Regions from separate parts of the Rahnella sp. EDr1-12 genome, predicted to be linked through region 1. Evidence: predicted binding sites of a transcription regulator. Region 1 holds the regulator's gene; each other region holds the start of a gene.
What was found. The regulator PurR, encoded in region 1, represses purine synthesis genes. The targets are predictions, from matches to a motif close to CANGCAAACGTTTGCNTG.
Positions count from the first base shown of each region.

Region 2: the regulator PurR is predicted to act here: its motif matches at 2,736-2,753, upstream of purE (5-(carboxyamino)imidazole ribonucleotide mutase).
Region 3: the regulator PurR is predicted to act here: its motif matches at 3,342-3,359, upstream of ACO0U8_RS03130 (L-serine ammonia-lyase).
Region 4: the regulator PurR is predicted to act here: its motif matches at 2,237-2,254, upstream of glyA (serine hydroxymethyltransferase).

Region 1 is NZ_JBLZNY010000001.1:528,310-534,166, forward strand. Features, by position in the region: gene rnt (ribonuclease T) at 1-92, shown strand, start outside; gene ACO0U8_RS02325 (Grx4 family monothiol glutaredoxin) at 219-566, opposite strand; gene ACO0U8_RS02330 (C40 family peptidase) at 1,026-1,940, shown strand; gene ACO0U8_RS02335 (YnhF family membrane protein) at 2,103-2,192, opposite strand; gene purR (HTH-type transcriptional repressor PurR) at 2,526-3,551, shown strand; gene punR (DNA-binding transcriptional activator PunR) at 3,749-4,654, opposite strand; gene punC (purine nucleoside transporter PunC) at 4,791-5,857, shown strand, end outside.
Region 2 is NZ_JBLZNY010000001.1:1,170,322-1,176,178, forward strand. Features, by position in the region: gene cysS (cysteine--tRNA ligase) at 1-569, opposite strand, end outside; gene ppiB (peptidylprolyl isomerase B) at 797-1,291, shown strand; gene lpxH (UDP-2,3-diacylglucosamine diphosphatase) at 1,303-2,025, shown strand; gene ACO0U8_RS05575 (tRNA-(ms[2]io[6]A)-hydroxylase) at 2,009-2,641, opposite strand; gene purE (5-(carboxyamino)imidazole ribonucleotide mutase) at 2,822-3,331, shown strand; gene purK (5-(carboxyamino)imidazole ribonucleotide synthase) at 3,328-4,392, shown strand; gene ybbP (putative ABC transporter permease subunit YbbP) at 4,434-5,857, opposite strand, start outside.
Region 3 is NZ_JBLZNY010000001.1:678,720-684,576, reverse strand. Features, by position in the region: gene ACO0U8_RS03135 (EAL domain-containing protein) at 1-1,518, opposite strand, end outside; gene ACO0U8_RS03130 (L-serine ammonia-lyase) at 1,950-3,314, opposite strand; gene ACO0U8_RS03125 (CoA pyrophosphatase) at 3,508-4,110, opposite strand; gene pabB (aminodeoxychorismate synthase component 1) at 4,107-5,483, opposite strand; gene ACO0U8_RS03115 (YoaH family protein) at 5,665-5,844, shown strand.
Region 4 is NZ_JBLZNY010000002.1:841,067-846,923, forward strand. Features, by position in the region: gene ACO0U8_RS13205 (3-phenylpropionate MFS transporter) at 1-716, opposite strand, end outside; gene glyA (serine hydroxymethyltransferase) at 880-2,133, opposite strand; gene hmpA (NO-inducible flavohemoprotein) at 2,412-3,653, shown strand; gene glnB (nitrogen regulatory protein P-II) at 3,726-4,064, opposite strand; gene glrR (two-component system response regulator GlrR) at 4,219-5,556, opposite strand; gene qseG (two-component system QseEF-associated lipoprotein QseG) at 5,553-5,857, opposite strand, start outside.

The DNA.
Region 1 (5,857 bases):
TAAACCGCTGGAAGCGCCTGGGCGGCTGGCCGCTGGCCATCAGCGCCGAAGAGCAGGAAGACGAAACCGCATCAGAAGAACATCAGCAGTAAGCGGTTGACGTGAAGGAACACGCTGACGGACAAACAGGCCGGACGCATAAAAACAAAAAGAGCGACGCAATGTCGCTCTTTTTATTGTCATCAGCAGCCCTGAAGGCGGCCAATTTCCGCTGCTGATTACTCTTCAGATTCAGAAGATTTGTATTTCTCAGCGGTTTCTTTGATCAGCTGTTGCAGTTCGCCACGCTGATACATTTCAATCACGATGTCACAACCGCCGACCAGTTCACCATCAACCCACAGCTGCGGGAAGGTAGGCCAGTTAGCAAATTTTGGCATCTCTGCGCGGATATCCGGGTTCTGCAGGATATCGACGTAAGCGAAACGTTCACCACAGGCAGACAATGCCTGAACTGCTTGTGCAGAAAAACCGCAGCTTGGCAGTTTTGGCGAGCCTTTCATGTACAGCAGAATCGGGTTTTCAGAAACTTGCTTCTGAATTTTTTCAATTGTTGGAGTGGTCATTTCTTGCTTCCTCAAGCCGGTACAGGCTGTCACGGTCATTACTCTTCACGCGCAGCACAAAAAAGTGCTGAATCACATTGCCCTCTATTGTAACGATGGCAGCTATCAGATAAAAACGCCATTTTTTGCAGGGTCTTTCGCAATACTGACATTTTATTTCACTATTTTAAGTGCCTGCGTGCGGGCTCACTAAAATAAAGATTCATCGAGAATAACATTTTTGGCGATGACATTAACCAGGGATTTGCATTTCGCCATGGTTTAACACAAATATTAACCTACTGAAAAATGGTCATTTTATTCACTAAAAATGGCGTTTATTTCGACGTTTTAAAAGCTATTAACTTTTTCTCACAATATGATCTAGAATCGATGCAATTCGTGCTGTTTTGTCTGGTTCTTTTAGGCAATACTCTGACATCTCTGATGTTTAACCTAACCACCTATGGTAACGAAGCTATGCGCTTACTGTTCACGCTTTTTGTGCTGCTCTTTACCCAGCTGTTTCTGAATATTGCTCATGCGTCACCGCAGAGTCGTGTTTCTGCCGATCAGCGAAAGAGTCATGTTAATCAGGTTGCCCCTGAGGAACGTCGAAAGCGAAAAACGGTTGCAGCGAAAACCACTAAAAAAACCAAAGTGGCACCGGTGAAAGAACAACAGAGTCAGGAAAAAAATGCCAGGAAGAGAGTCAAAAGCACCGAACTGGTGACGCGAAAGGCCTCTTCTGTCAAAACAGTGAAAACGACGCGAGCTGAAAGTAAGGCCGAGAGTAAGAAAGAAAAATCACTCAAAACCACCAGAGCTGAAACCAAAGCAGATAAGAAAAGTAAAACCCGGGCTTTGGCGAAAAACGCCACTGTAAAGACCAGCAAGAAAGAAGCGTATGGCCGACACCGAAAAGGCAAGAAATTAGCCGAAGAAGACAGCAAGCCCATTACGTTAAGCGCAACCCACAAGAAACGTTATCAGCATGCTCAGCAAACGGCGATGACCAAGCTGATGCACCAGGTCGGCAAACCTTATCGCTGGGGTGGAACCTCCCCCAATACCGGTTTCGATTGCAGTGGTTTAGTGTATTACGCGTATAAAGATCTGATTCGTATCAAAATGCCACGCACTGCCAACGAGATGTACCACCTGCGCGATGCCGCACCGGTGAAACGCGGTGAACTGGAGTCCGGCGATCTGGTCTTCTTTAGAATTAATAACCGTGGTGCCGCGGACCATGTCGGGGTATACGTAGGTAACGGCAAGTTTATTCAGTCTCCGCGTACCGGTGAAGACATCAAAATTACCTCACTGGGCGACGATTACTGGCAAGATCATTATGTAGGTGCACGTCGGGTAATGACCCCGAAAACGATCCGATAATAAGCAGTTCGTTAAATTTGAAGTTCCGCTAATCATCACTGAATAGCATTTAACGAAGCGTTTGTGCAGGGAAGAATGTCGGCGAAAAGGTCAGTGTGCAAAATTGAAAAGGGCGATCCCTGTATCAGGGTTCGCCCTTTTTGTTGCCCGATGACAGAGCTTTTAGTTCATCACTGCGGTGAAGCTGAAAGCGATAATCATAAGCAACGCGCAAACGGTGGTAATCAACGACAATTTCAGATTACTGTCCATAAAACCCCCTTACGGATCAATTGTGGCGTTTCATTAAGCCACATAAAATGTGTGCCAACGCATTTTCTCATACTTCATCGCTAAAATCCCGCGTTGATTCATGCGCGATATTCCACAATAACACTTCCACTTTGCTGCATTATAAGAGAAAATTGTCGGTTACCACGCCTGTGTGCCGGTCGATTTCACCCGAGAGCGTTTTGCGCCTCACTCTGACGAATCCACCCAACGATTTCACTGCCTTTTTAAAAGTCCGCAGTGAAATCCACGCAAGCAAACGATTAACATAATGCTAACGTGCTGAAACACGTGAGTTCAGGAGTCATTGTTTACATGGCAACGATTAAAGATGTCGCTAAGCGCGCTGGCGTTTCCACCACAACCGTGTCGCACGTCATCAATAAAACACGTTTCGTCGCCGAAGACACCAAAACCGCGGTTCTGCTGGCTATTAAAGAGCTTCACTACTCGCCAAGCGCCGTTGCGCGCAGCCTTAAGGTCAATAACACCAAAACCATTGGCCTGCTGGCGACCTCAAGTGAAGCGCCCTACTTTGCCGAAGTCATTGAAGCCGTTGAAAACAGCTGTTTCTCCAAAGGCTACACGCTGATTTTGTGTAACTCGCATAATAATCTGGAGAAACAACAGGCCTATCTGCAAATGCTGGCGCAAAAACGCGTCGACGGCTTGCTGGTAATGTGCGCGGAATATCCGGATGAACTGCTGAATATGCTGGAAGAATACCGCTCCATTCCGATGGTCGTCATGGACTGGGGCGAGGCGCGCAAAAACTTCACTGACAGCATTATCGATAACGCCTTTGAAGGCGGTTATATGGCCGGTCGTTATCTGATTGAACGCGGGCATCGTGATATTGGCGTGATCCCAGGGCAACTGGCGCGTAATACCGGTGGCGGTCGTTTCCAGGGTTTCGTCAAGGCGCTGAACGAAGCCAACATTCCTCTGCGCGAAGAGTGGGTGGTTCAGGGTGATTTCGAACCGGAATCGGGTTATCAGGCGATGCACAAAATCCTGATGCAGAAACAGCGCCCTACCGCTGTTTTCTGTGGCGGTGATGTGATGGCGATGGGGGCTATCTGTGCGGCAGATGAGCTCGGTTTACGCGTACCGCAGGATATTTCGGTGATCGGATATGACAATGTGCGAAATGCGCGTTACTTCTCTCCGGCATTAACCACTGTGCATCAGCCGAAAGAGCGTCTGGGCGAAATGGCGTTTACCATGCTGCTGGACAGAATTATCAGCAAACGCGAAGAATCACAGACCATTGAGGTCCATCCCAAACTGGTCGAGCGCCGGTCAGTAGCCGACGGCCCTTTCCGCGATTATCGCCGTTAACAAAAATCTGACGCCTGCCTGTGCAGGCGTTTTTTCTCGTCCCGATCAATACTGGCTTCCGGTATCAGCAGCGTTTAAGCAGCGACGATGAGGGTATTAACTCCTGGCAGGCCAATGCGGGGGTAAGAGTTACGTTCTGACCAAACATTTATCACACCAGCCAACATCCGCCTCACATAGAGGTGGATGTTTTTTTTCTAATCCCGTAACCATTCCTGATTCATCGTTTCTGTATCGCCCATGTATTCCAGCAGCCAGGCCAGCGAAGGAGAGGAATTACTCTGATCCCACGTCAGGCAACACGGGCTGTCAGGGAACGTATTCTCCAGCGCCAGAACCTGTAATTTTTGCTGTTCAATCTGATGACTCACGCGATGAACCGGCATCATCCCTACGCATAAACCTTCGCTCAGACATTCCAGCGCACAAGTCCAGTCAGGCACGACCAGGCGCCGCTGATTATCCAGCGTCCAGGTATCACGCTTGGGTAAGGTGCGCGAAGTATCCTCCAGACACAGCGCCGGATAAGGCCGCAGTTGGTCATCGTTCAGTGCGCCGGAAAGTTGCGCAAGCGGATGCTGAGGGCTGACGACACAGTGCCAGTCCATAAAACCCATATCGCGAAAACTGAAACGCCCGCCCACCGGCACCGCCCGCGTCGCGCCAATTGCCACGTCTGCGCGGCCATCGACCAGCGCATCCCAGACGCCGTTAAATACTTCGGAATGAATGATAAGTTCCGTATCGGGGAAATGACGGTAGAAATCGAGCACCAGCCGCCGCGTTCTGGCGGGTTTCACAATTCGGTCTACCGCCACCCGCAACTCGCCACGCCAGCCGTTTGCAACCTGCTGGCACTGCCGACGCGTAGCTATCATTTTTTTTGTCAGAATCCGTGCTTCATCAACGAAAACTTTTCCGGCAGGCGTCAGCACCACGTCACGGTGACGCCGTTCAAACAAAGGAACAGCCAGCCAGTTCTCCAGCTGACGAACGGTATAGCTGATGGCAGAAGGCACACGGTGAAGATCCTGCGCTGCTGCGCTGAAACTACCGGTACGTGCTACCGCATCAACTACTTCAAGGGCGTATTCTGACCACATCACTTAGCCTTCAATATTTTTCACAGCAGATTGCAAATATTAGCGTTTCACAAGACTGTTATCAAAGCGTTAAACTCTGCATCCCAACTGTTTTCTGCATCACATCATCTGCAATACATAAATTAACGAGACAAAAATGAAACCCTCCTTTGGATTTATGCTCTATCTCGCCGGATTGAGCATGCTCGGCTTTTTAGCCACAGATATGTATCTTCCCGCCTTCAGCGCGATGCAAATCAGCCTGATGACCAGTCCGGGCATGATCAGCGCCAGCCTGAGTATTTTCCTCGGCGGTTTCGCGATCGGGCAACTGCTCTGGGGCCCTCTCTCCGACCGCATTGGCCGTAAACCGGTGCTGATTATCGGCCTGACGCTGTTTGCCATTGGCTGTCTGGGTATTTTGTGGGTGGAAAATGTGCGTGCGCTGCTGGCGCTGCGTTTCTTACAGGCCGTTGGTGTGTGTGCCGCCGCAGTCACATGGCAGGCGATCGTCGTTGACCGTTTCTCCCCGGATGTGGCGAAAAAAACCTTCGCCAGCATCATGCCGCTGGTCGCACTCTCGCCGGCTCTGGCACCGCTGCTCGGCGCATGGGTACTGAATCACTTTGACTGGGAAGCGATTTTCGCTCTGCTGACGGGGGTTACGGTGATCCTCCTTATCACCACGTTGACCTTGCGTGATAAAAAGCACGCAGAACATCCGCCCGAAAATAAAGCCGGTTTTGGTACTTTGCTCACTTCCCGTATTTACACAGGTAATGTGATGATTTACGCCGCCTGCTCTGCGGGTTTTTTCGCATGGCTGACCGGTTCACCGTTCATTTTGAGTGATATGGGTTACACACCGGCGGTTATTGGCCTGAGCTACGTACCGCAGACAATCGCGTTCCTGCTGGGGGGTTTTGGTTGCCGGTTAATGATCAGCAAAATGGATGGCAACAAAATTCTGCCATTTTTATTAGCAGGTTATTGCCTGAGCGTTGTCTGGCTGTTTGTTATTGCGATGTTCACCGATGCCGGTTTGGTGAGTCTGCTGATTCCGTTCTGTTTGATGGCTTTGGTGAATGGTGCAATCTATCCAATTGTCGTCGCAAATGCATTAATGCCATTTCCTGCTAATACAGGCAAAGCCGCCGCGTTGCAGAATACCCTTCAGTTAGGGCTATGTTTTATTGCCAGTCTGATGGTTTCCGCATTTATTGC
Region 2 (5,857 bases), 640 kb from region 1:
GGCTTGGACATTTTCCACAGCACGAAATCCATCGGATTGCGTTTTACATTGGCTTCCACTTCCACGCGGGCGCCCGCCTGCAGCTGGTCGAGATCCTGACGGGACAACAGGCCGTAATCAGGATCGCTTTCCACCCAGAACATGACGTCGCCGTTTGAGGCCACATAGGCGTGATCGCGGTCGATAAGCTTCTGCACGATTTCGATAATTTCCTGAATATGCTGCGTCGCGCGCGGTTCGGCGTCCGGCGGCAGAATATTCAGCGCAGCAAAATCATTGTGCATTTCAGCGATCATACGGTCGGTCAGTGCGGAGAAATTCTCGCCATTCTCTGCGGCACGTTTGATGATCTTGTCGTCGATATCAGTGATATTACGCACGTATTTCAGGTCATAACCGAGGTAACGCAGGTAACGCGACACCACGTCGAAAGACACAAAAGTCCGACCATGACCAATGTGACACAGGTCGTAAACAGTGATCCCACACACGTACATCCCGACTTTACCGGCATGAATTGGCTTGAATTCCTCTTTTTGGCGACTCAGGGTATTAAAAATCTTCAGCATCAGGCTATTCCGTGTGTTGGGCGTAGAAAATGATGGTTGCGCGCTTTCGCGACGCTCGGGCTCATAATATAACGAAAACGCCTTCACCGAAACGGCATAAGGCCGCCGGACGGGCTTTAGTCCTCACAAACCGCCTGCTGACGGCAACTTTTGAGTTATGGTATAAGAAAAGGCTATAGTAGCGGCTCTTACTGAGAGCACACATCAACATAAGCAGGATGATTAATATGGTCACTTTCCACACCAACCACGGCGACATCGTAGTAAAAACTTTTGCTGACAAAGCACCCGTTACGGTTGAAAACTTCCTGAACTATTGCCGTAAAGGCTTCTACGACAACACAATTTTCCACCGTGTTATCGACGGTTTCATGATCCAGGGCGGCGGTTTTGAGCCAGGCATGAACCAGAAAAACACCGACGCACAGATCAAAAACGAAGCAGACAACGGCCTGAAAAACACCAAAGGCACGCTGGCGATGGCGCGTACCAACGATCCGCATTCTGCCACTGCACAGTTCTTCATCAACGTAACTGACAACGATTTCCTGAACCACAGCGGCAAAAACGCACAGGGTTGGGGTTACTGCGTATTCGCAGAAGTGGTTGAAGGTCAGGATGTGGTTGATGCGATCCGCGCAGTGAAGACCGGCCGCAGCGGCATGCACCAGGATGTTCCAAAAGAAGATGTTGTGATCAAAAGCGTCACAGTCAGCGAATAATCAACGTCGGGATGACCACGTTTTTTATCGCAGATATTCATCTTTGCGCACAGGAACCGGCAATCACTGCCGGTTTTCTGCGTTTTTTACGCGAAGATGCGCCGCAGGCCGACGTGCTGTACATTCTCGGGGATTTATTCGAAGCCTGGATTGGCGACGATGATCCACAGCCGTTACACGCAGACATCGCTGCGGCGTTAAACCACTTACACCAGCAAGGCGTTCCCTGCTTCTTCATTCACGGCAACCGCGATTTTCTGCTTGGCCGCCGCTTTGCGCGCGACAGCCTGATGACCCTGCTGCCAGAGAAAAAAGTCCTCGAACTTTATGGCCGCCGCGTCCTGATCCTGCACGGCGATACGTTGTGTACCGACGACGTTGCCTATCAGAACTTCCGCAAGAAAGTGCATAATCCGCTGATTCAAAAGTTGTTCCTGATGCTGCCGCTGAAATGGCGTTTAGGTATTGCCGCCAAAATGCGCGCCAACAGCAAAGCGTCTAATCAGGGAAAATCACAGGAAATTATGGATGTGAACCCGCAGGCGGTGGTGAATGACATGCAGGCGGCAGGCGTAGAGTGGATGATCCACGGCCACACCCATCGCCCGGCGATCCATGATGTACAGCTTGGGGCCAAAACCGGCCACCGCGTGGTGTTAGGGGCGTGGCACGAAGAAGGGTCGGTGGTCAAAGTCACCGCCGATAACGTAGAGCTGATCAGTTTCCCGTTTTAAGGCTGCACACTGGCGTACCACTGTGGAAACGGAATTGCTCATCCGGCGCCAAAATCAGTTCCGCTTCTATTCTGCCAAAAAACTCTACCCGATCGCTGATGTCTCCTCCGGCATATTGCTCCGCCAGCGCCAGATAATCGGCAAAATGACGTGATTCTGAGCGCAGCAGCGAAGTGTAAAAACGCGATAACGTTTCATCGAGATGCGGCGCGATTTTGGCAAAACGCTCGCAGGAACGCGCTTCGATATACGCCCCGATAATCAGGCGGTCGACCAGAATATTTAAATCATCATGATGACGGGTATGTTTAATCATCCCGCTGGCGTAGCGCGACGGTGAAAGCTGGGTGTAAGTGACATTGCGTTTTTGCATGATTTCCACCACCTGCTCGAAATGATGAAGTTCTTCCCGCGCCAGACGCGCCGCGCAAAACAGCAGTTCAGTGCGATCCAGATATTTCGTCATCAGGCTCATCGCCGTGGCCGCCGCTTTTTTTTCACAGTTGGCGTGATCAATCAGCATCACCGCCTGATTTTCCAGCGCCACATCCACCCACAAAGCCGGTGTTTCACAGTGCAAAAAATCATAAATCGGTGCCAGTAAAGCCTGCGTCATCATTCAGTTTCCAGTGTTGATTGCTCATCATAGTGTGGTCCGGATTATACAAATCTGCCCGCCACTTCTCATCAAAAATGCACCGTATTCCGGCGACGCAACCGTTTTCCTTGCTTCGTGAGCATGATATCATTTGCGCCCTCGCAGTTTCTATTTCCGAATCACAGGAGCTTTACAGACATGTCATCCAACGTTACCCCGGCAAAAATCGCCATCGTTATGGGGTCTAAAAGTGACTGGGCGACCATGCAGTTCGCCGCCGAAGTCCTCACAACGCTGAATATTCCTTTCCATGTCGATATCGTCTCCGCACACCGCACGCCGGACAAATTATTCACTTTCGCTGAACAGGCTTCGGCGAATGGCTTTGATGTGATCATCGCGGGTGCAGGCGGCGCGGCACATTTACCCGGTATGCTGGCTGCGAAAACGCTGGTGCCGGTGCTTGGTGTGCCGGTGCAAAGTGCTGCGCTGAGTGGCATCGACAGCCTGTATTCCATCGTACAAATGCCGCGCGGCATTCCGGTTGGGACACTGGCGATTGGTAAAGCCGGTGCGGCAAATGCTGCGCTGCTGGCCGCACAGATTCTCGCGCTGCACGATGCTGAGATTGCGAAAAGTCTGGCCGCATGGCGCACCGCTCAAACTGATGAAGTGCTGAATAATCCCGATCCACGGGAGCAAGCATGAAGCCGGTTTGCGTGCTCGGAAACGGCCAGTTAGGCAGGATGCTGCGTCAGGCCGGTGAACCGCTGGGGATCGCCGTTTTTCCCGTCGGCCTTGATGCTGAACCGGAAGCCGTGCCGTATCAGCAAAGCGTTATTACCGCTGAAATCGAACGCTGGCCGGAAACCGCGCTGACCCGCGAACTGGCGACACACAATGCGTTTGTTAACCGCGAAATCTTCCCGCGTCTGGCCGACCGCCTGACGCAAAAACAATTGCTCGATCAGCTCGGTCTGGCAACCGCACCGTGGCAGTTACTGGCCGATGCCGCCGAATGGCCGCAGGTATTCTCCGAAATTGGCGAACTGGCGATTGTGAAACGTCGCGTCGGCGGTTACGACGGCCGTGGTCAGTGGCGTTTGCGCTCCGGCGAAGAAAATACGCTGCCGCAGGATTGCTACGGTGAATGCATCGTTGAACAGGGCATCAATTTTTCCGGCGAAGTGTCGCTGGTCGGTGCACGGGGTCACGACGGCAAAACCGTGTTTTACCCGCTGACCCATAACCTGCATCAGGATGGCATTCTGCGCACCAGCGTCGCGCTGCCGCAGCCGGACGCCGCCCTGCAACAGCAGGCGGAACGCATGTTGTCAGCCATCCTCAACGAACTGAATTACGTCGGCGTGATGGCGATGGAATGTTTCGTGGTCAGTGAAGGTTTGCTGATTAACGAGCTGGCCCCGCGCGTGCACAACAGCGGTCACTGGACGCAAAACGGTGCATCCTACAGCCAGTTTGAAATGCACCTGCGCGCGATCCTCGGTCTGCCGTTGCCGCAACCGATGGTCAGTACGCCGTCGGTGATGGTGAATCTGATTGGAACAGAGGTGTCAGAAGCATGGCTGAGCCTGCCGCTGGTCAATCTGCACTGGTATGAGAAGGAAGTGCGTCCTGGGCGTAAAGTCGGACACCTGAATCTCAACGACGCCAGCGCCAGCCTGCTGAAAGATAATCTTAACGCACTGATCCCGATGCTGCCGGCAGAATACGCCAGCGGTATTGAATGGGCGATTGAAAAGCTGTGATTTTCAGGCTTCCTCCCCTGCAAAGGGGAGGAGTTTACACACTACGAATCATACTGCCTGAACAACGCCCTTCCCCGCAGTAACCGCACACCCAGCCAGCCACCGCAGACCGACAGCAGTAACGCGCTCACCACCGGTACGGCGATCCACATCAGGTAATTCGGTTCCCATGGGAAATCGAACACTTTGCGTTGCAGCAGCCACAATGCGGCTTCCGCACCGATGGCGGCAGCGACACCGGCCACCAGCCCGAGCACGGCAAATTCACACCACAGCGTGCGATGCAGCATCTTTTTGCTGGCGCCCAGCGTGCGGTAAACAATCAGCTCCTGACGGCGCTGACGCATGCCGACCTGAATCTGCGCCAGCAGCAGTAAACCGCCGCACAGCATCACCAGAATCACCATCACTTCCAGCGCCCTGCTCACCTGCTGCAATACCTGCCCTACCTGACGCAGGATCGAGCCGATATCCATCAGGCTCACCGTCGGGAACTGGCGGTTGAGCTGCGTGATGGTGCGGTCATCGCCGTGATAACGGAAGCTGGTCAGCCAGCTTTGCGGCTGGCCGTCGAGCGCGCCCGGCGGGAAGATGAAGTAGAAATTCGGCTTCAGGCTGTCCCAGTCCACTTTTCGCAGGCTGGTGATTTTGGCGCTGAACTCCTGGGTATCGCCGCTGAACGTGACGGTATCGCCGAGCTTCAGCCCCAGACGCCCCGCCAGCCCTTCGTCGATCGACACTTCACCGGCTTTCGGCGGCCCGTTGCCTGCCACCAGCGGATTATGATCCGGCAGCCCTTCCATCCAGGTCAGATTCAGTTCACGGTTTACGGCTTCACCGCCCGCGTCGTCCGGTTTGATGATCTCGGTGGCGACCTTGTCGTTAATCCCGGTCAGGCGAACCCGCACAATCGGATAGAAGGTTTCCGGCTGTGCTTTATGCTGATGCAGGAAATCCGTCACCTGCGGAATTTGCTCTTTCGTGATATTGAGCAGGAAGTAATTCGGGCTGTCCGGCGGAAGCTGTTGCTCCCAGCGATCCAGCAAATCCCCGCGCATCACCAGCAGCAAAGCCAGCAACATAAACGACATGGAGAACGCCGCCAGCTGGCTGAGCGTCACCCACGGCTGTCGCAGCAGACGGTTGACGGCTAAACGCAGCGGCAACTGACGGAAAGTCAGACGGCGCAGTAACAACAGCGCCCCCCAGCCAATCACGCCCAGCAGCAACGACAGCACCAGCACGCCAGCCAGCAAAGACCACAGCAGCGAACTTCCGCCCATCAGCGCCGCCAGCAGACCGACCACCACCAGAATCATGACCGGCAGGAAGTAGCGCAGCGGCCAGACGTTGGCGACCACATCATTACGCAGCACGCGCAATGGCTGGGTAGCCAGTAACTGGCGATAAGGACGAATACCAATCAGGAACGAGATCACCACCATCGCGCCCATCGACCAGACCC
Region 3 (5,857 bases), 150 kb from region 1:
CACTTCAATCGGCATTGGCCGGGCAAAATAGTAGCCCTGCAGGGAATCGACTTTACGTTTACGCAAATAATCGACCTGCTCACGGGTTTCCACCCCTTCGGCAATCAGTTTCAGATTAAGGCGCTGCGCCAGCGTGATGATCGTATCCGTCACCGTGGCATTGATGGCATCGGTGCCAATTGAGGCGGTAAACGCCTGGTCGATCTTCAGCACGTCTGGGTTGAGCGTTTTCAGATAACTCAGTGAACTGTGGCCGGTACCAAAATCATCGATGGCCAGTAAAATCCCCATCTCCTTCAGTTGAGAAATCTCGGCAGCTCTGAGCTCCTGCAACCGCGTGCGTTCCGTCAGCTCCAGCATCAGTGAGACGGAAGGCTCAGCGGGAAGCCAGATTTTGCGGATATCATCCACAATTTCCATATTATTGAAGTGCTGCGCTGCGACGTTAATACTGACGTAAAACCCCGACGTGGCGGGGAAAACAGCGAGATTATCGGTGACGGTTTTAATCAGATAGCGGGTGAGCGCGATGATTAATCCGTGCTGCTCGGCGAGCGGAATAAACACATCTGGCGACACCCACTCCTGCCTGCGATTTTTCCAGCGCATCAGCGTTTCCACGCCAATGCAGCGGCCATCGACGCTGTTAATAATGGGCTGGCAATACACCTTAAATTCGCGGTGCGAAATCCCGTGGCTTATCGGATAGGCAAGGCTTATCCGGCTGCCTGACAATAAATAGACTGCTGTCGCCGTCAGTAAGCTTATCAACATGGAAAGAGGCAGATGAGACGCCAGCTCTGACCACGCCAGCGCCGAGGCCTCTTCGCCATAAATGGACACGGTGAAATCATAATTTGGCGACGTGACGGTCAGTAACGGCTGCTGCGGCAAATTCACACTGGGAATAATTTCGTTCTTTCCATATTCCAGACTTTGCTTCATGACGTTCAGAACAATATGGCGCGCATACGGCGGTTGCGGTTCGAGCAGGAAATTCGACAGGATCCCGATGTTATACACAAACAGCTGACCGTTGAGATTATCGGGCGTGGCGGGCTGCCAGAGCAGCAGGGTAGGGATGTTCAGCCGGCTTAATTTCGCAGCGCGAAGTTCCAGCCGCGTTTTGCCTTGCGCGATATCGGGCAGCGTTTTATCGAGGCTGAGATCCAGTGCACCAATCAGGCTTGAGCAGGTGATGGTGCCATTATTGACGAGGGTGATAGAACGCAATGTCTGCATCAGAGCGACAGTTTGCTGCAAGGCCGGTTGTAATTCACGGCAGGTCAGCGCCGGATCGACAGGGGTGGATTGCGCAGCAGGTATAGCGGGTTCAAGCAGTTTTTCGAGTTTCTGAACGGTGTGTAAGGCGACGCGTTGCTGATCGGCGGTGATCACCTGGCTTTGTTCATAAATACGGATACTGAGTGTTAACAGCAGGGTAAAAATACCCATCGCGCCGGCCAGTGCAAGGCGATAGTAGCGATACTTCGCAAGTCCGGTCTGGGAGAACAGCATCGTTCTAATCCTTTTATCCCGTGTAAAGTGCAGGCTTACAAGTGTTCATTTTAAAGGTTTACCGATGCAAAACAGCCGTTTCATTATTATTGATAGTAGCCGTAAATCGCCGGATGCTCTTCCTGCGTGAAGAAGGAAAATCAGAGAAAATCCAGATTTGTGACGTTGTCACTTACTTAGCGTCTGTTCATTTTATCTTATACGTGATGGTACAGAGTGAAGCAGTCTGTGCGGCAAAACAAGCGGAAATCAGCATGCCGCACCTGCAAGGTATAAGCAAGTCTCACGGCCATTAAGTATTGATAATACAACAGGTTTTTCTTAACAAAGATTTAATGACTAAGTGACAGTTCCAGGCTGATATATCCTGCGGCGAACGGTTAAAAAAACAGTTCTTCGCCGCCGCAGGCACAAGGAAAACCTTGGTAATATCAGTCGCACTGTACCTTGATCGCCAGACCGCCGCGGGAGGTTTCACGGTACTTGGCATTCATGTCTTTACCCGTTTCGTACATGGTTTCAATCACTTTATCGAGAGAAACCCGGGGCTCACTGGTGCGGCGCAGCGCCATGCGTGCTGAGTTAATGGCTTTTACCGAGGCAATCGCATTACGCTCAATACACGGCACCTGAACCTGACCGGCGACAGGATCGCAGGTCAGGCCGAGGTTGTGCTCCATCCCGATCTCTGCGGCGACGCAGACCTGCTCCGGGCTTCCGCCCAGCAATTCTGTCAGACCGGCAGCGGCCATAGAACAGGCGACGCCGACTTCGCCCTGGCAGCCGACCTCAGCCCCGGAAATAGAGGCATTCATCTTATAAAGAATACCGATGGCGCCGGACGTCAGGAAATAGCGCAGATAAATGTCCGGGCTGACCGACTGAATGTACTTGTCGTAGTACGCCAGCACCGCAGGAACAATCCCGCAGGCACCGTTCGTCGGTGCAGTAACCACGCGTCCGCCGGCTGCGTTTTCTTCATTCACCGCCAGCGCAAACATGTTCACCCAGTCGATGACGTTCATCGGGTCTTTTGACAGCTGATCGTTTGATACCAGCATCCGGCGCAGTGCCGAGGCGCGGCGGGGGACACGCAGCGGGCCGGGAAGCACGCCTTCCGTGTTTAAACCGCGATCGATACAGGCCTGCATGGTGTGCCAGATTTTCTCGAAATACTGCTCGATTTCCTGTTTGCTGTGCTGCGCCAGCTCGTTTTTCATCATCATGCCGGACAGCGACAGGCCATTTTCTTTGCACTTCGCCAGCATTTCACTGGCCGAATTAAAGCTGAAAGGCACCGCCACTTCATCCAGCACCGGCTGGCCGAAATGCTCGTCATCGACAATAAAACCGCCGCCGACGGAGTAATAGGTTTTGCTGTAAACCAGTTTGTCACCGGCAAAGGCGTGGATCTGCATAGCGTTTTCATGACGCGGTAAATTCTCGCTCCGGAAAACCATGCCCGTGTCGCGCGGGAAATCGACTTCGTGCTGCGTTTCACCCAGCGGCAAACGCTCACGTTGCTCAACGTCGCGGATAAAGTGGGGAATACCGTCGATGTCAACGGTATCTGGCTGGTTACCCGCCAGACCTAAAATAATGGCGATATCTGTGTGGTGGCCTTTACCTGTCAGTGACAGGGAGCCAAAAACGTCCACGGCGACACGCGTAACGGCAGGCATCATGCCCTGTTCGAGCAGGTCATCAGCGAACTGTTTGCCTGCTTTCATCGGGCCCAAAGTATGGGAACTGGAAGGGCCAATCCCGACCTTGAACATGTCGAAAACGCTAATCACGTCGAATACTCCTGTAATTGATAACGGCAGGGAACGGGATCCCTGACACCCATAACTGAAATCTGGCCCCGTGGGGAGATCTGATCTTATGGGTAGATCCATAGTGTAAAAGGGGTTAAGACCAATAGTTTCATTTTTCGCATGAAATAAACTTATTTGATGCGAAAGTGTGATCGATGTGTAACCGTTGAGGTCAGTCTTTAACCTGCCGGGCCAGCTGACGAATGATCGACGCGGTAAGTCCCCAGACAAATTGTTGCTGATACCAGGATAAATACACCCGGTGGTGGATCCCTCTGCGATGAATATCCAGAGAGTGATAGCGGGCCAGATCGAACGCTTCCTGAAGCGGCATTTCGAACAGCTCTGCCACCTCGTCTTCCTGCGGGTGGAATGTCACATCCACCGGTAACAGGCCAATGACCGGGGTCACCTGAAACCCGCTGCTGCTGTCCTGCGGTGCCAGCGTGCCTAACACGTGCACCTGTTCGGGCGGAATGGCGACTTCTTCCTGCGCCTCGCGCAGCGCGGTGGCAATAATCGACGCGTCGGTGGCATCGGCTGCGCCGCCGGGAAACGCCACCTGGCCGGGATGCTTGCGCAGGCTGTCTGATCGCCGGGTCAGTAAAATGGTTGGTTCTTCACGGCAAATAATGGGGATCAACACCGCTGCCTGACGGGTTCCGCGCAAATGTTGTGCGGGCAGGCGGGGCTGCTGCAACTGAAAGCGCAGAATAAAATCTTCCACGGCGGGTGAAAATGCCTGCAAGGTCGGCTGTTGTTCCAGCAACGTCACGGCTGTACGACTCCTAACTGTGGCAGGATGCGGGCAATTTTATCGAACGTCTCCTGATATTCGGCCTGTTCCTGACTGTCTGCAACGATGCCGCCGCCTGCCCAGCAGTAGATTTTCCCCTGCTCGGTAAGCAACGTGCGGATAGTGATATTGCTGTCCATAGTGCCGCAACAACTGAGGTAAGCAATACTGCCGCAGTAACCGTTTCGTCGCTGCGGCTCGAGTTCTTCGATGATTTCCATCGCGCGTACTTTCGGCGCACCGGTAATCGATCCGCCAGGGAAGCAGGCGCGCAGCAGGGCGCTGGCGTGGCAGTCGTCCGGTAACTGCGCGGTGATGGTGCTGACCAGATGATGAACAGCCGGGAAAGGCTCGACCACAAACAGTTCGGGAACCCGCACGGTGCCGGGCGTGGCTACGCGACCAATGTCATTACGCAGTAAATCGACGATCATCAGATTTTCGGCCCGATCTTTTTCCGACGCGGCCAGACGTTCAGCCTGACGGGCATCTTCCAGCGGATCTTCACAGCGCGGCAACGTGCCTTTGATAGGGCGGGTCTGGATCTGCTTATTCCTCAGCCAGATAAAGCGTTCCGGCGAAAGGCTGAGCACGGCGTTTTCCGGCAAGCGCAGAAATGCCGAGAACGGCGCGCGGTTGGCCTGATTCAGCCGCAGGAAAGCCTGCCATTCATCTCCCTGATAATCTGTGGAAAAACGCTGCGCCAGATTGATCTGATAACAGTCACCGCTGTGAATATATTCCTGAATCTGGCGGAATTTCTCGCCATATTCCCCGCGGCTCATGTTCGCCTGCCAGGGTGCATTCAGGCGAAAAGACGCGGTATTTACCGGCTGCGCATGCGCTTCGAGCCAGCGCAGACGTGCCTGCACATCGCCATGACAGACCAGCGTCAGACGCTGTAAATGATGATCGGCGATCAGCGCCCAGTCATAAATGCCGACGGCCATGTCCGGCAGATGAATATCGCGCCGGGCGATATCCGGCAGTGTCTCGACACGACGGCCTAAATCATAGCCAAACAGACCCAGCGCGCCGCCCTGAAAAGGAAAATCATCCGCGCTGGTTGCCTGTAATCCGCTGGCCGAAAGCTGCTCTTCCAGCAGGGTGAACGGATCATCTTCCCGCGATACCACGCTGCCGTTTTGCTCAACCAGGGTGACGTTGCCGCGCGTGGTCAGCGTTATCTGCGGATCCGCCACCAGAATGTCGAAGCGGTTATGCTGATGCTGTGCGGCACCCGAGTGCAGCAACATGGCCCAGGGCAACGCAGAAAGTGGCGCGAACAGCGTCAGCAAGGCATCTGGCTGATAGGGCAACGAATGATGAACAACGGAGTGAGCGGGTTGCATGGCGGGTTTCAGTTTCTCTGGCGCGATAAATGATGTAACAGACCTGTGATCCTAACATAGATCAGGCCACCGGAAACCAGCGCAGGCGATTTGCGTGAATAAGGCGTATACTGTTCAACCCCGCAGCCTGCGGGTGTTGTTTCTCTCTTGCCTCATCCAACACGTACAACAGGAATTTCCTATGCTGACAGGTATGCCTTCACTTTCACATAACGAACAAGAACAGGCCGCCGATCGTATCCGCCAGTTAATGGAAAACGGCATGAGCAGCGGCGAAGCCATTGCCACCGTTGCGGCAGAAATCCGTGAAACGCATAAAGGCGATCGCGTGACCGTCATTTTTGATGACGAAGACGAATAACATTCGAACCTGA
Region 4 (5,857 bases), on a different contig from region 1:
GTCGTGGAAGAATACCCGACATCCTGCCAGTAAATGGCGCTGAAACCGTAGTACGCCGCATGTGCGCCCTGCAACAGCGTGACGCACAGCAGGAAGCGCCACACCGGCTTTTCGCCCAGCAGCGCTCTCCAGGAGATGGTCGGTGCACCGCTTTGACGCGGTTCGCCCACCGGTTTCACACTCGGACGCAGCAACATTCCCAGCAGCATGGCCGCCACACCTGCGGTCAGTGTGTAGAGGATCGCGTTATGCCCGTACACTTCAACCAGCTTGCCGGTCAGCGCCGAACCAATCACAAACGCAATGGAACCCCAGACGCGTACCTTGCCGTAATCCATATTGATCTGACGTTGCAGTGTGCCTGCCATCGCATCGGTCAGCGGTACCAGCGGGCCAAAGAACAGACTGAATCCGGCGATGTTGATCATCAGCCACGCCCAGCCATTGCCAAACCAGAAGCCAACCGCGAACGCCAGCGTAAGCAGCGCCAGAATGCGCAGCCCGGTGACCAGATGAGAGGGATCTTTAATTGATGGGGAGATGATCAGCGTGCCAAGGAATCGCGCCACTAATCCGGCGCCGAGCAGCAGGCCAATATTTTCGGATGAAATGCCCTCGCCCTTGAGCCACAAACCCCAGAAGGGAAGAAAAATACCGTAACTGAAAAAATAGGTGAAATAACTGAGTGCCAGCCAGCGTGTGGAACGCAATTCCATAGATCCTCCGGTGTGAGACCAATACTTTGACAGAGCTCACAATCGCTAGCAATCCGCAAACCTCTTCATCACAAAAGAATGTCTGCCAGCTCACAAATTCTGATTCATAGGTATAAAAAAACCCGCCGGAGCGGGTTTTAGCAGCTTTACGGCTTCACGAATATTACGCGTAAACCGGGAAGCGTGCGCAGATATCGAGGACTTTGTTTTTCACGCGTTCGATAGTGGCTTCGTCGTTCACGTTGTCCAGCACGTCACAGATCCAGCCAGCCAGTTCACGCGCTTCAGCTTCTTTAAAGCCGCGACGGGTAATAGCCGGAGTACCGATACGCACGCCAGAAGTCACAAACGGGCTCTTCGGATCGTTAGGTACGCTGTTTTTGTTCACGGTGATGTTAGCGCGACCCAATGCAGCATCGGCTTCTTTACCGGTCAGGTTTTTCTCAACCAGATCCATCAGGAACAGGTGATTGTGCGTGCCGCCGGACACCACTTTATAGCCGCGTTCCAGAACCACCGCCACCATCGCCTGGGCATTTTTAGCCACTTGCTGCTGGTAAACTTTAAACTCAGGTTCCATCGCTTCTTTCAGTGCGACCGCTTTACCGGCAATCACGTGCATCAGCGGGCCGCCCTGGCCGCCAGGGAATACTGCGGAGTTCAGTTTTTTGTAGAACTCTTCGTCGCCGCCTTTCGCCAGAATCAGACCGCCGCGTGGGCCAGCCAGCGTTTTGTGCGTGGTGGTGGTGACGATGTGTGCGTGTGGAACCGGGTTAGGGTAAACGCCCGCCGCAATCAGACCGGCAACGTGTGCCATATCAACGAAGAAGTATGCGCCCACGCTGTCTGCGATTTCACGCATTTTTGCCCAGTCAACGATACCGGAGAAGGCTGAGAAGCCGCCGATGATCATTTTTGGTTTGTGCAGTTCGGCCTGACGTTTTACGTCGTCATAGTCGATGTCGCCGCTTTCGTCGATGCCGTAAGGCACCACGTTGTACAGTTTGCCGGACAGGTTAACCGGTGAACCGTGAGTCAGGTGACCGCCATGGCCGAGGTTCATCCCCAGAATGGTGTCGCCCGGTTGCAGCAGTGCGGTATACACCGCGAAGTTTGCCTGTGAGCCGGAATGTGGCTGAACGTTGGCGAAATCTGCACCGAACAATTCTTTTGCACGGTCGATAGCCAGTTGTTCAACGATGTCGACGTACTCACAACCACCGTAATAACGTTTGCCCGGGTAGCCTTCGGCATATTTGTTGGTCAGTTGCGAACCCTGAGCCTGCATGACACGCGGGCTGGTGTAGTTTTCTGACGCAATCAGCTCGATATGTTCTTCCTGACGAACAACTTCTTTTTCCATTGCTGCCCACAGCTCAGCATCATAATCGGCAATGTTCATTTCACGCTTTAACATCCGCATCTCCTGACTCAACAAACTAAAAATAAACGCCCCTCGGGGTTCTGCGCCACAGTGTAAATGTTTAAGCGGCCTTCGGATAGGGTCAGTTTAAGGTTTTTAGGCAAACGATTGGCTCCAGATACAGCAAGGCTTTGATCTAAGAACCCCTGCCTGGAATCAAGGGATAAATATTCATCTGAACATGTCTATATTTCAGCTTTGTGACCTGGGCACCTGACGTAAAGCCCTTACCCCTTTAGTGGGTGTTTACAAAAATTGTGGGTTTATATAAGATGCATTTAAAATACATGTTTAATAAAATCGACGAAGACACGGAGTTCACTATGCTTGATTCAGCCACTATCGCGACCGTTAAATCCACTATTCCATTACTGGCGGCAACCGGCCCGAAACTGACCGCACACTTCTACGACCGCATGTTCGAACACAATCCCGAACTCAAAGATATCTTCAATATGAGCAACCAGCGCAACGGCGATCAGCGTCAGGCGCTGTTTGATGCCATCTGCGCTTATGCAGCCAATATCGAAAATCTGGCGGCGCTGCTGCCCGCGGTGGAACGCATCGCGCAAAAACACACCAGTTTCACCATTCAGCCTGAGCAATACAACATTGTCGGCGCACACCTGCTGGCAACGCTGGATGAAATGTTCAGTCCGGGTCAGGAAGTGCTGGATGCCTGGGGCAAAGCCTATGGCGTACTGGCGAACGTGTTTATCAATCGTGAAGCGGAGATTTATCAGGACAGCGCAGAAAAAACCGGTGGCTGGCGCGGCACGCGTGAATTCCGCATCGCCGAAAAACAGCCGCAGAGCGAACTGATCACGTCCTTCCTGCTCGAACCTGTCGATGGCAAACCAGTTGCTGACTTTCAGCCGGGGCAGTATCTGGCGGTGTATATCCGCGACGCGTCACTGGAAAATCAGGAAATCCGTCAGTATTCCCTGACGCAGGCACCGAACGGCAAAACCTACCGGATTGCGGTGAAACGCGAAGGGGAAGGCGCCGTATCTAACTTCCTGCATAATTTTGCGCTGCCGGGCGACATCATCCATCTGGCGGCCCCGCACGGCGATTTCTTTATGGATATCAGCGATACCACGCCGGTTGCGCTGATTTCTGCCGGTGTCGGTCAGACGCCGATGTTAGGCATGCTCAATACGCTGGCAGCGCGCGGACATCACGCGCCGGTGCAGTGGCTGCACGCGGCTGAAAACGGTGCGGTACATGCGTTTGCCTCAGAGGTAAAAGGCGCACAGAAAAACCTGCCGCAGCTGGAAAGCCATGTCTGGTATAACCAGCCACAGGCGAATGATTTACCGGGTGAGGATTATCAGTATGAAGGGCTGATGAATCTGAGCAGCGTCAGTACACAGCTGAGCGATCCGGCGATGCATTTCTACCTGTGCGGCCCGGTCGGGTTTATGCAGTTTGCGGCGAAACAGCTGCTGGCGATGAACATCCGTGAAGCCAACATTCATTACGAATGCTTCGGCCCGCATAAAGTGATTTAAAGCAGAAAGACCAGAAATGCAAAAAGGCTGATGAGATATCAGCCTTTTTCGTTTTTTCGCCGCAACCGGGAATTAAATGGCTTCTTCGTCCTGCTCGCCGGTACGGATACGCACGACCCGCGCCACGTCGAACACAAAGATTTTACCGTCGCCGATTTTACCGGTCTGCGCAGTGGTCATGATGGTTTCCACGCAGGTATCCACGATGTCATCCGCCACGACAATTTCTATTTTTACTTTTGGCAGGAAATCGACCATGTATTCCGCACCACGGTACAGCTCGGTGTGACCTTTCTGACGGCCAAACCCTTTCACTTCGGTCACGGTCATCCCGGTAATCCCGACTTCTGCCAGCGCTTCACGGACGTCGTCGAGTTTGAATGGCTTGATAATCGCATCAATCTTTTTCATGGCGGACCCTTATAATCATTCGTTTGCTCTCCGCCTTCCTGAGCGGCAGCATGGTTCACAGTCTGGCTTCGGGTGCGCGCGGCACGCGAAGGCGCTAAAGGTATCATAGTTCAGCGGCAGGAATGTACCTCAAGCCTCTGAAAGTAAATTCCCGTTACTCTTTAAAATCGGTGGCTTCCAGCTCGTGGCGGGACAGCAACTTATAAAACTCGGTGCGGTTACGTCCGGCAATGCGTGCCGCCTGAGTGACGTTGCCTTTCGTGATTTGCAAAAGCTTACGCAGATAATTCAGTTCGAACTGGTTACGCGCATCCGCAAAAGTGGGCAGCGCGGTGTTTTCACCTTCGAGCGCCTGACGGACCAGCGCTTCACTGATCACCGGCGCCGAGGTCAGCGCCACGCATTGTTCGATCACGTTGACCAGCTGACGCACATTGCCCGGCCAACTGGCCGCCATCAGGCCTTTGAGCGCATCGGTGGAAAAACTGCGCACAAAAGGTTTGTGCCGCAGTGCAGAAATGCGCAGCAAATGGTTGGCGAGCAGCGGGATATCCTCCGCCCTTTCACTCAGCGTCGGTAATTTCAGCCCCACGACGTTCAGCCGGTAGAACAAGTCCTCGCGAAACTCGCCCTTCTCCATCGCTTTCGGCAAATCCCGGTGCGTGGCGGAAATGATCCGCACATCCACGTCAATATCGTGATTACTGCCAAGCGGGCGCACTTTGCGTTCCTGCAATACGCGCAGCAATTTCACCTGCAATGACAACGGCATGTCGCCGATTTCATCGAGAAATAATGTCCCGCCGGTGGCGGCCTGGAATAACCCTTCACGGCTGCTCACCGCGCCGGTAAAGGCTCCTTTGGCATGACCAAACAGTTCTGATTCCAGCAACTGCTCCGGCAGTGCGCCACAGTTTATGGCGATAAAGGCTTTCTTACCGCGCGGGCTGGCCCCGTGGATAGCCTGCGCCAGCACTTCTTTACCGGTGCCGCTCTGGCCGTTGATCAGCACACTGACGTCAGACTGCGCGACCATATTGGCCTGCTCGAGCAGACGCAGCATGATCGGGCTGCGCGTGACGATTGCCTCGCGCCAGCTTTCGTCAACCGACGGGCTGGACTGCGCAAGCGCTTCATCAATGGCTTTATACAACGCATCGCGGTCAACCGGCTTGGTCAGGAATCCAAAGACGCCCTGCTGGGTGGCGGCGACCGCATCGGGGATCGAGCCGTGCGCGGTGAGAATGATCACCGGCATGCCAGGCTGAAATTTTTGGATCTCGGCGAACAGCGCCATGCCGTCCATTTCATCCATGCGTAAATCGCTCAGCACCAGATCAATACGTTCGCGGTGCAGGACGCGCAGCGCCTCAGCTCCGCTTTCCGCGGTGGTGACACGAAAACCTTCGCTGGTCAGGCGCATCCCCAGCAGTTTTAACAGGCTGGGATCGTCATCAACCAGCAATAAACTGGCGGCTTTGCGTAGCGTCATTTTGCGTTCAGCCCTTTTGGCGGCGTGTAGGTCTCAGCCGGTTTGACAGAGGAGTCAGCGTTAGATTTTGCCGGTGTGGCCGGATCGTTATCCGGTAAATCACCCTGAATTTGTTTGCGCGAGGAGAGCTGACGTTCGATATCGGTCAGGTTCTCCAGTTTACGGCGCGTATCCGCCAGGCTGTCTTCCAGCACCTGCTGCTGAGCGGTCATCGCCTGAAGTTTTTCCTGGCCGACCGCCTGCTGGCGAAGGTTGCGGGCTTTTTCATCCCCCAGCGTCACCTGCAGATTCTGACGCTCAC